Regions from separate parts of the Alteromonas sp. RW2A1 genome, predicted to be linked through region 1. Evidence: predicted binding sites of a transcription regulator. Region 1 holds the regulator's gene; each other region holds the start of a gene.
What was found. Region 1 encodes FNR, which switches genes on or off when oxygen is low (the NO sensors DNR and NnrR bind a similar motif). Its sites were predicted from a motif close to TTGATCTAGATCAA; they were not measured.
Positions count from the first base shown of each region.

Region 2: the regulator FNR is predicted to act here: its motif matches at 1,811-1,824, upstream of apt (adenine phosphoribosyltransferase).
Region 3: the regulator FNR is predicted to act here: its motif matches at 2,093-2,106, upstream of hemN (oxygen-independent coproporphyrinogen III oxidase).

Region 1 is NZ_CP018031.1:1,160,379-1,163,498, reverse strand. Features, by position in the region: gene ttcA (tRNA 2-thiocytidine(32) synthetase TtcA) at 1-476, opposite strand, end outside; gene uspE (universal stress protein UspE) at 596-1,519, opposite strand; gene fnr (fumarate/nitrate reduction transcriptional regulator Fnr) at 1,621-2,361, opposite strand; gene BM528_RS05220 (sulfite exporter TauE/SafE family protein) at 2,409-3,068, opposite strand; gene ccoS (cbb3-type cytochrome oxidase assembly protein CcoS) at 3,055-3,120, opposite strand, start outside.
Region 2 is NZ_CP018031.1:1,625,553-1,628,672, reverse strand. Features, by position in the region: gene BM528_RS07365 (HvfB family MNIO-type RiPP peptide maturase) at 1-769, shown strand, start outside; gene BM528_RS07360 (HvfC family RiPP maturation protein) at 766-1,527, shown strand; gene apt (adenine phosphoribosyltransferase) at 1,875-2,411, shown strand; gene dnaX (DNA polymerase III subunit gamma/tau) at 2,472-3,120, shown strand, end outside.
Region 3 is NZ_CP018031.1:2,457,911-2,461,030, reverse strand. Features, by position in the region: gene BM528_RS11005 (ATP-binding cassette domain-containing protein) at 1-629, shown strand, start outside; gene hemN (oxygen-independent coproporphyrinogen III oxidase) at 616-2,025, opposite strand; gene BM528_RS10995 (SGNH/GDSL hydrolase family protein) at 2,171-2,929, shown strand; gene BM528_RS10990 (DsbA family oxidoreductase) at 3,090-3,120, shown strand, end outside.

The DNA.
Region 1 (3,120 bases):
TGATGGCCAAGGGCTATTTTTGTTGCACCAAGTTCTTTTGCCGTGCGATATAGAATACCTCTGCGCAATCTTGAGCAAAGCGAACACGTGGTTTTTCCCTCTGGGATTTTATCTTTAACAATGGAATAGGTGTCTTCTTCCACTATTTTGTAATCTACATTTACGCTGTCCAAGTAATTAGGCAAGATATGTTCAGGAAAGCCAGGCTGCTTTTGGTCTAAATTTACCGCGATAATGTCAAAGTGGATAGGCGCAACACGTTTTAAGAACATGAGTATATCGAGCATGGTATAGCTGTCCTTGCCACCGGACAAACACACCATTACCTTGTCGTTTTCTTCAATCATGCCAAAGTCGGCTATCGCTTTACCCACATTACGGCGAAGACGCTTTTGTAGCTTATTGAAACTGTGCTTTTGCTTACTTTCCTGCGCAGCAGAAGACGACGTATTAGCGCCGTTAGTGCCTAAACTCATAATTAACTAACTTGGTTCGTGTAAAAGCCGCCATTATACAATAAAGCGGCTTTTGTTAACTACGGTTGTGTCCAGAATTTCTTCAACCGATTGAGGGCGAAACAAATGTCTCAGCGTTGCTAGATCGTATAAGGCGATACAAACCCGTTAGGTTTAATTGCTAATACATCACAGTTAAGAGCATCAATAACGTGCTCTGCGGTGTTGCCTATTAGCGCGGCAGATATACCAACCCGTCCTACCGTGCCTATGATCACCAGTTCGGCATCTATGTCCTTGGCAACTTGAGGGATAACGCGTTCAGGTAAACCTTCTTTTACGATACATTTGTCAGGAGCAACCCCATGTTTCGCCGCGTGTTTGTCCATTTCATCATGATGATGATTTTTAACTGCGCTGTGATATTTGTCAGAATCGAACTCTGGCACCTCAATGGCAATATTCAACGGTGTGGAAGGGTAACTATTCACTAAGTTAACGTGGCCTTTTAACAGCCTTGCATACTCGTTCGCGATCACGGTTATTTTGTCGTTGAGTGCAGCATGTTCCTCATCTTCACTGCCTACATTCACTGCAGCTATTATTTCGCCATCTTCCGGCCAGTCGTGCTCTTTTACAAGGAGAACAGGGCGAGGACACTTTCTCATTAGATGCCAGTCGGTTGGCGTAAACAACACTGAGGCGATGTCGTCGTGGTCTTTCGTTGCTTTAACCACTAAGTCTATTTGGTTATTGAGTGCGTAGTAAATGATGGCTTCGTGGGCTCTGTTATTCCACTCAACAACAATATCAATGTTGGAAAAGCCTTGTTCCTTTAATTGTTCCCCAAGCCACTTCGATTGATCCTTTGTAACTGCGTCTCGCATAGTATCACGCTCGTCGGGACTAAGCATGGTCGTCATATCATAAGAGAGGTCATAAACTACCATCATGGCAGTCACGGTGGCGCCGGTTTTTGAGGCAAGTTCAAGAGCTCGACTTAATGCGGGCTGATTATCTCGCTCTGAATCAACAATTGCCAAAATGTGATTACACTCAATCATAATGTCTCCTTCTTATGAAGCAATACATTAAGTGTAATAGACAATAGCGAAAGTGTGGGTTGTTTTAGATCAATATTTTAACAGTTGCAACGGTTAAGCTGTTAACCGTTGCAAACAATACTGGGGCCTTTTAGCGCAGTTACCTTGCCATCAATAGCATCGAAGTCGAGGATAGTAATCAGTTTCCCATCTACTTTTATCAGCTTTTCTTTTTGAAAACGGCTTAACAAACGACTAATGGTTTCAATGGTAAGACCCAGGTAATTACCAATTTCATTACGGGTCATTGTAAGATGAAACTCTCGGAGTGAAAAACCACGCTCTTCAAAACGCTGAGAAAGATGAGAGATGAAATAGAGCAAGCGCTCCTCGGCTGTTCGTTTATTGAGCATCATGATCATGTCGTGATCTTGTTTTATCTCAGCACTCATAAAGCTCATAATCTGATGGCGTAATTTAGGAAACTGAACTGCCATCTCATCTAGTGTTTCGTAGGGTAATTCGCAAACCATGGCGGTTTCTAACGCCTGAGTATAACTTTGATGCCTACTTTCGCGCAGTGCGTCGAAACCGACGATGTCACCAGGAAAATGGAAGCCAGTAATTTGCTCTTCGCCGTCTGAATTGGTAACAAATGATTTAAACGAGCCCGTTCTTACTGCAAACAATGAAGTAAAGGTATCGCCATTGTTTATTAGCGTGTCGCCTTTATGCAGAGGTTTTTTACGCTCAATGATATCGTCTAACGATTCGATTTCTGTCTTATTCAAAGCCACTGGCAAACATAAATGACTAAAGCTGCAGTTTTGACAGTGGATAGAGAATCCGCTTCCTTTGCTCATAATTTCTATTCTCTTAGGATGAACATGGGTATATGTTACAACACCATTTAAGATAATGCGCTATAAATAAGATAAGCTGCATACAAGGCCATGGCCGATGCAATACCTTGACGCACAATAATGTGTCTAAAGCCTCTCACAATATACTGGCTGCCAGCGCCCACAGCAAGTAATGTTGGCAATGTGCCCAAACCAAAAAAGAACATAATTCCAGCGCCTTGTATCGCAGAGCCTGCAGCAAGAGACCAAGTTAAAGTGGAATATACAAGCCCACAGGGTAACCACCCCCAAAGAAAGCCATAAGGTATTGCGCTTAAGGGCGTTTTAAACGGGAGAAAGCGTTTTGAAATGGGCTGAACATATTTAAATAGATGCTTTCCTGCACTTTCAAGCGCTGTTAATCCAGTCCACCACTTCCCTAAATAGCAAGCAAGTAGGAAAAGCATCACACCGCTTAGCAAAGAAAGGACGTAATTCGCTAGTGGTACAAAATCGGTGGCTATTTTACCAAGAGCGCCGGTAATCGCACCAGCAAGTGTATAGCTTGCAATACGGCCACTGTTGTAAGCAAGGGTGAAAGGAAGTGCAGGCTTATCTTTCGGAGTTACCATGCGCAAGGCAGATACTATGCCCCCGCACATACCAACGCAGTGAACCCCGCCAGCTAGTCCAATAAGGAATGCAGAAAGATAGCTAATCTGATCCATTTTTTTCGTTTTCTTGCTGAATTCGCTTGCGCTGTTCTGCGAGTTTCTTTTC
Region 2 (3,120 bases), 470 kb from region 1:
TTTTTGGGAAGTGGCCCCTGAAAATTGGATACCGCTTGGTGGCCTTTATCAAGAACAGTTCAAGCAAGCTTCAACACAGGCTGCATTTAGTAGCCATGGTCTTTCGCTCTCCATTGGAAGTAGTGACAAACTCGACGTTGAGTTCATTAAAACGATCAGACAGTTTTTAGATTCACATAATATTGCCCTTTATAGCGAACATTTGAGTTACTGTTCAGGTCAAGGTCATATGTACGATCTTATGCCTATTCCTTTTACTGAAGAAGCAGTTTGCCATGTAGTCTCACGTATCAAACAAGTGCAGGATATTCTTGAAAGGCCTCTGGTGTTAGAGAATGTTTCTTATTACATAGCGCCTGGGCAAGAAATGTCAGAGCTTGAATTCACCAATGCCATACTTTTAGAATCTGGCTGCTCAATGCTTCTCGATGTGAATAATGTGTATGTTAATAGTATTAATCACGGCTATTGCGCTAGAGAGTTTATTGCAGGTCTTCCATCTCACAAAATTGTTTATGGCCACATTGCTGGGCACTTTGATGAAGCAGTTGATTTAAAAGTTGATACACACGGTGCTGATGTAATAGAACCAGTCTGGGATCTACTGCGCTTTGCCTATAGTACACATGGCGTTTATCCTACTTTACTGGAACGAGACTTTAATATTCCAGCAATGGCGACACTGTTAAATGAAGTTCGCAAGATAAAAGATATTCAGGCGCAAAGCATCTCTGTGAGAGATGCTACAACTTCTGGTATTGCTTTGTGAAAAAATCTTTTGAGCAAACTCAGTACGAGTTCGTGCACGCTATCAAAAATCCGAAAACCTTCACGCCAAAAAATGATGAAGAGGCGAGAAGAGTGGGGGTTTATCAAGCCCTATTTTTCAGCAACATTGATAGTTTTGTTAGCAGTGCGTTTCCAGTTCTTAAATCAATAATTGTCGACCTTCATGGAATAGAAGGATGGCAGCTCGTCGTTAGGCAGTTTTTTAGTGAGCATGAATGTCGTTCTCCTTATTTCAATGAAATCAGTAAAGAGTTCGTCGAGTATTTGTCCATTAATCCAGCCCTGGCCTTAGACTTGCCCGAATTTTCGGCAGAGTTAGCGCATTATGAATGGCTGGAACTAGATGTACAAACGCGAAAAAATAGCGAAGAGGTGCACTTTTATAAACAGGACGATAGCGTAGAAAAGGTAAGAGTATCTCCACTTGCAACGCTAGTCTCTTATTCGTTTCCAGTTCACTTAATTGGCACTGACTTTTTGCCAACGGCTCCCTCACCAGAGCCAGAATATTATGTTGTCTATAGAGATGCTCAACACCATGTTCACTTCGCCCATCTCAATGCAGTAACTGCGTTGTTAGTCCACACACTAGAATTTGAAGAGCAAGGGCTTAGGCTTGACTCATTAGCTCAAAAAGTAAGTGAGAACGTGCCTCACATACCACAACATGCTCTAATTCAGGGAGCGCAGCAAACTGTTATCGATATGCTTAAAAAAGGAATACTAATAGCTGTATAAGTATTTACAGATACGTTTGTTAAACGCCCCTCCATAAACCCCGTGAGGGTAATTGAATGTCAAAATTTTATATTATTTAAAACTTTACTATTCAACTGTTGTTAAAGTGACCGTTTAACCACATTAGCGCTGTCAATCATGCGAGCTTTCGATTAACATTTACCACCATTTTTTTGTTCACAAATATTGTTTAGGTAGTGCAATGGCTAACAATGAAGATTTCAAAGAAGTCTACAACAAGTGGTATTTTTTAGGTTCTTTAGTAACTTTACTCGCTTTACCGTTGATGCATATCATCGCCGGTTGGTTCACGTTCTGGTTATAAAGCAGACATACAAGGCATAATCGTGACTGCAGAATATATAAAATCAGTAGTGAAAACCGTTCCTGACTATCCAAAGCCAGGTATTTTATTTAGAGATGTAACTAGCGTTTTGGAAGATCACAAAGCGTTCAGCAATTGCATTTCGTTGCTAGTTGAGAAATATCAGGGCATGGGGTTTACTAAAATCGCCGGCACTGAAGCACGGGGCTTTTTGTTCGGTGCGCCATTGGCAATTGAGATGGGAATTGGTTTTATACCTGTTCGAAAACCCAACAAGTTACCTCGAGAAGTGGTGAGTGAAAGCTACGAGCTTGAGTACGGCACAGACACTCTTGAGATCCACCGAGATGCGATTGTCCCTGGTGATAAAGTGCTTCTTGTTGACGATCTCTTAGCCACTGGCGGCACAATTGCTGCGTCTGCAAAACTTATTCGCTCTCTGGGCGGAGAAATAAATCACGCAGGGTTTGTTATCAATCTGCCAGATTTAGGTGGTTGCGAGAAACTGGCTGACTTAAACATTGAAAGTTATTCAATTTGCGAATTTGAAGGCGAGTAACAGTCATTCAGAAGAGCACAATGAGGCGTGATGAGGCGTGATGAGGCAAAGAGTACAGCGATGAGTTATCAGGTATTAGCAAGAAAATGGCGTCCCGGTAAGTTCGGTGAACTTGTGGGTCAGGAACATGTTGTTTCAGCCATTTCAAATGCCCTAGATAATGACCGTTTGCATCACGCTTACCTCTTTACGGGCACTCGAGGTGTGGGTAAAACTACCATAGCGCGTATTTTCTCTAAAAGCCTGAATTGCGAGGAAGGACAGGGGGCTAACCCATGTGGTCAATGTGATACTTGCAAAGAGATAGAACACGGTAACTATGTTGACTTACTCGAGATTGATGCGGCATCAAGAACCAAAGTAGAAGACACCCGTGAGCTTTTAGACAACGTTCAGTACAAGCCCACGCGCGGCAGATACAAAGTGTACCTCATAGATGAAGTACACATGCTTTCTAAGCACAGTTTTAATGCGCTTTTGAAAACGCTCGAAGAGCCTCCGCCACATGTGAAATTCTTGCTGGCAACTACTGATCCGCAAAAATTACCCATTACTATTTTGTCCCGTTGTCTTCAATTTAATCTTAAGGCAATGTCTAGAGAGCAAATTGTCGGTCAGCTTTCCCATATTCTGGAACAAGAGAGTTTAAGCTTTGAACCTCAAGCTTTATCGCTTCTGGCGCGCGCGGCACAGGGCAGTATGCGAGATG
Region 3 (3,120 bases), 1.3 Mb from region 1:
ACAACGGCAACATTGCAGCGGTAGGCGAGGTCAATAATGTGATACAAGCCATGTTCCGATATGGTGGCATGGAAAGTATGGAAACACCCTCTGCGGTTATAGATGCTGTTGTGGAGCATTTGATTGAGCCAGAGGTTGGCAAAATCGCTGAGCCAGATTCTTCGCTAAACATAGCCAACAGGATTTATAGCGTAATGGCACTCGGGCAGCGCCTGTATGTTTCAGAAAAATCGCTTACTCCTGTCTCTGCATATTCACACACAAGCCCAGAAAGTAAATACGCCGAAAATAAGCCCCTCACAAATGGCCAGCCAGTGCGAATATCGATAAAAGCTAGTGATGTGAGTATAGACACAAACGTTTCTGAGACCTGCGAACAAACCACGTCGAGTATTTTAAATGCACTGACATGCCATATTGAAGATATAACATTCTTTGATAGTCATCAGCAGGGAAGAGTGTTGTTAACGCTAGGTATTCAAGACACTAGCACACAGGGATCAGATAATGACAAAAACGGTTCCCAAATACACCAGGAACCGCTTTATGCTGTTATTAGCGCATTATCTTTTCATCGATTAGCGCTAGAGCGCAACATGCCAGTAGTTGCGCGCTTTAAATTGCTTTAGAGAAACGCGGTATTGTTTTGTTGTCTTTTGCCTGAGCGTTTGAATGAGCTTCCATATGTCCGTCTAAATAAGCGTCGAAGGTTGCACATATCGCTCTAATAAATATTCTTGCATGTTCTGGAACCACAATGCCATGTTCCGTATGCAAAACTAATCCGTCTTTTTGTAATAAGTGAAGCGCGTTAAGTTCGCTGGTAAAATAATCATTAAAGATAATATTGTGCTTTCTCTCGATGTTATTTATGTCCAGCGATAAATTACACATTAAGCTTGATATTACGTCTCTTCTAATGAGGTCGTCACTGGTTAACGACAGCCCTATTGTGGCAACGGGTTCGTTGTTATCTACCTTAGTGTAATAGTCTTTTAATTGTTTAGGGTTTTGCGCGAAGGCATTTCCTATTGTGCTTATTGCAGACACGCCAAAACCGATTAAATCGGTGTTGCCATGCAGCGTGTAACCCTGAAAATTTCTATGTAGTTTGCCAGCTTTTTTTGCCAACGCCAGGTTATCTGATTTTTTAGCAAAATGATCTAGCCCTATCATTTCATATCCAATCTTTTTGAATTCTTTTACCGCCAAGTCATAAAGTTCTGCTTTAAGCTCCGCATTAGGTAAAATGTCGTCGGCGAACTTACGTTGCGCGGCAAAACGCTCCGGTAAATGTGCATAACTAAATAGCGATATTCTGTCGGGTGAAATCGCTTTTGTTGCAGCTATGGTTGTCCTGAACGTGTGGATTGACTGGTGGGGGAGGCCGTAAATAAGATCCAAGTTAATAGAGTTGAACCCTAGGTTCCGGGCTTCGAACACTAAATCTGAAATATGCAGCGTACTTTGCACACGGTTTATGGTTTGCTGAACTTGAAAGTCTGTATCTTGTAGCCCAAAGCTTAGCCTGTTGTAACCTAAGTCTTTTAGCGTATTGAGGTAATGCAAATCTACATTGCGCGGATCGAGTTCAATAGACATTTCAGCGTCTTCATCAAACGATATGTATTTTTTTAGCAATGCCATTAAGGTAGTTTGTTGCTCAACACTGAGAAAGCTCGGCGACCCGCCGCCAAGGTGCAGCGACACAGCCATTTTATCCTTATACAAGTTTGATTTAGCGACTATCTCTTTTTCAATATACGCGAGATACTCATCTGCTTTGCTGTTGTGTCGAGTCACAATTTTGTTACAACCGCAGTAATAGCAAAGAGTTTTACAAAAAGGGATGTGAATATACAGGCTTATGCTATCAGCTTTAGTCGCTTTATTTGCAATGCTAAGAATGTCATTGTTTACTGGCGAAAAGTTTAGAGCAGTAGGGTAGGAAGTATACCGTGGCGCATGCTTGGCGTATTTCTCAATGGTAGTGGTGCGAGCCTGGCTCACCTGTTTCACTGTCATGACATTTCTTCTTGTTGAGGGTTTTGAGTAGACATGGGTATGTTATCGAGTAACAAAGGATGATGAGTTGATCTGGTTCAATATTTTGTATTTTTACTGCTGTTTTTTTGCGCTTTTCCCTGTGATTTCCTTTCAGGCACTTTGGGTGAGAAAAAAGGCACTTAGGCTGCCCGAACCCGTGGGTGCACGAGAAATACCTAGCGAAGTAGAGGTAGAGAGTGAGAAGCAAGAAGCTGAACAAGAAGCCATACAAGAGGCTATACAAAAACCCATAAAAATACTACTTACAGGTGATTCAGCAGCCGCAGGCGTGGGAGTTGAGACACAAAACGATGCTTTGCTAGGTAAACTTCAACAGCAGCTATTAAGTGAAGATAATACCGCGGCATCTATCTGTTTATTAGCAAAAGGGGGGCTTGCTAGTCAGGGGGTACTGGAGTTGCTTCAAAAAGAAAACCCGCGGCGTTTCGACATTGCCGTAGTTTCTATTGGTGTTAATGATGTAACTCGGTTTACGTCACTGAAAGCGTGGAATACTAACGTGAGTCTTATCTACCAATTGCTCGTACAAAAGTTTGGGTGCAAATTAGTGATTTTCTCGGGTTTACCCCCGATGGCTGAATTTCCTGCGATACCTCAACCTTTGCGATATGTATTGGGGCTGCGTGCGGCTATGCTCAATAACGCACTAGAAAAAAGCCTGATTACACTGCCGTTTGGCCGTTTATTGACAGTGAACTTATTGAACAATAATTTTCACACTTATAGTCATTCAGTTAAAAGAAAACCTCTGCTAAATGCAAACATGATGGCCATTGATGGTTTTCATCCGTCATCTGCAGGCTATGCAATTTGGGCAAAGCAAATTGTTACTCTTATCAGAGAAAATAACACGCCCTGGTAAAGAAATATGAACTGTTCGTTGTCTCGCTAATTTGCATACCTGGTATAAACCATTTACGGTGATTGTGGTCAATAAATATTCGGGGCGATAAATTTTGGTTTGGAGCCCCAAAAATTCTTTTTTTTATTGCGTTTATTTTACGAACGTTAAACGAGGCCAAATGCGAACAATAACAATTGATATGGTGTCTG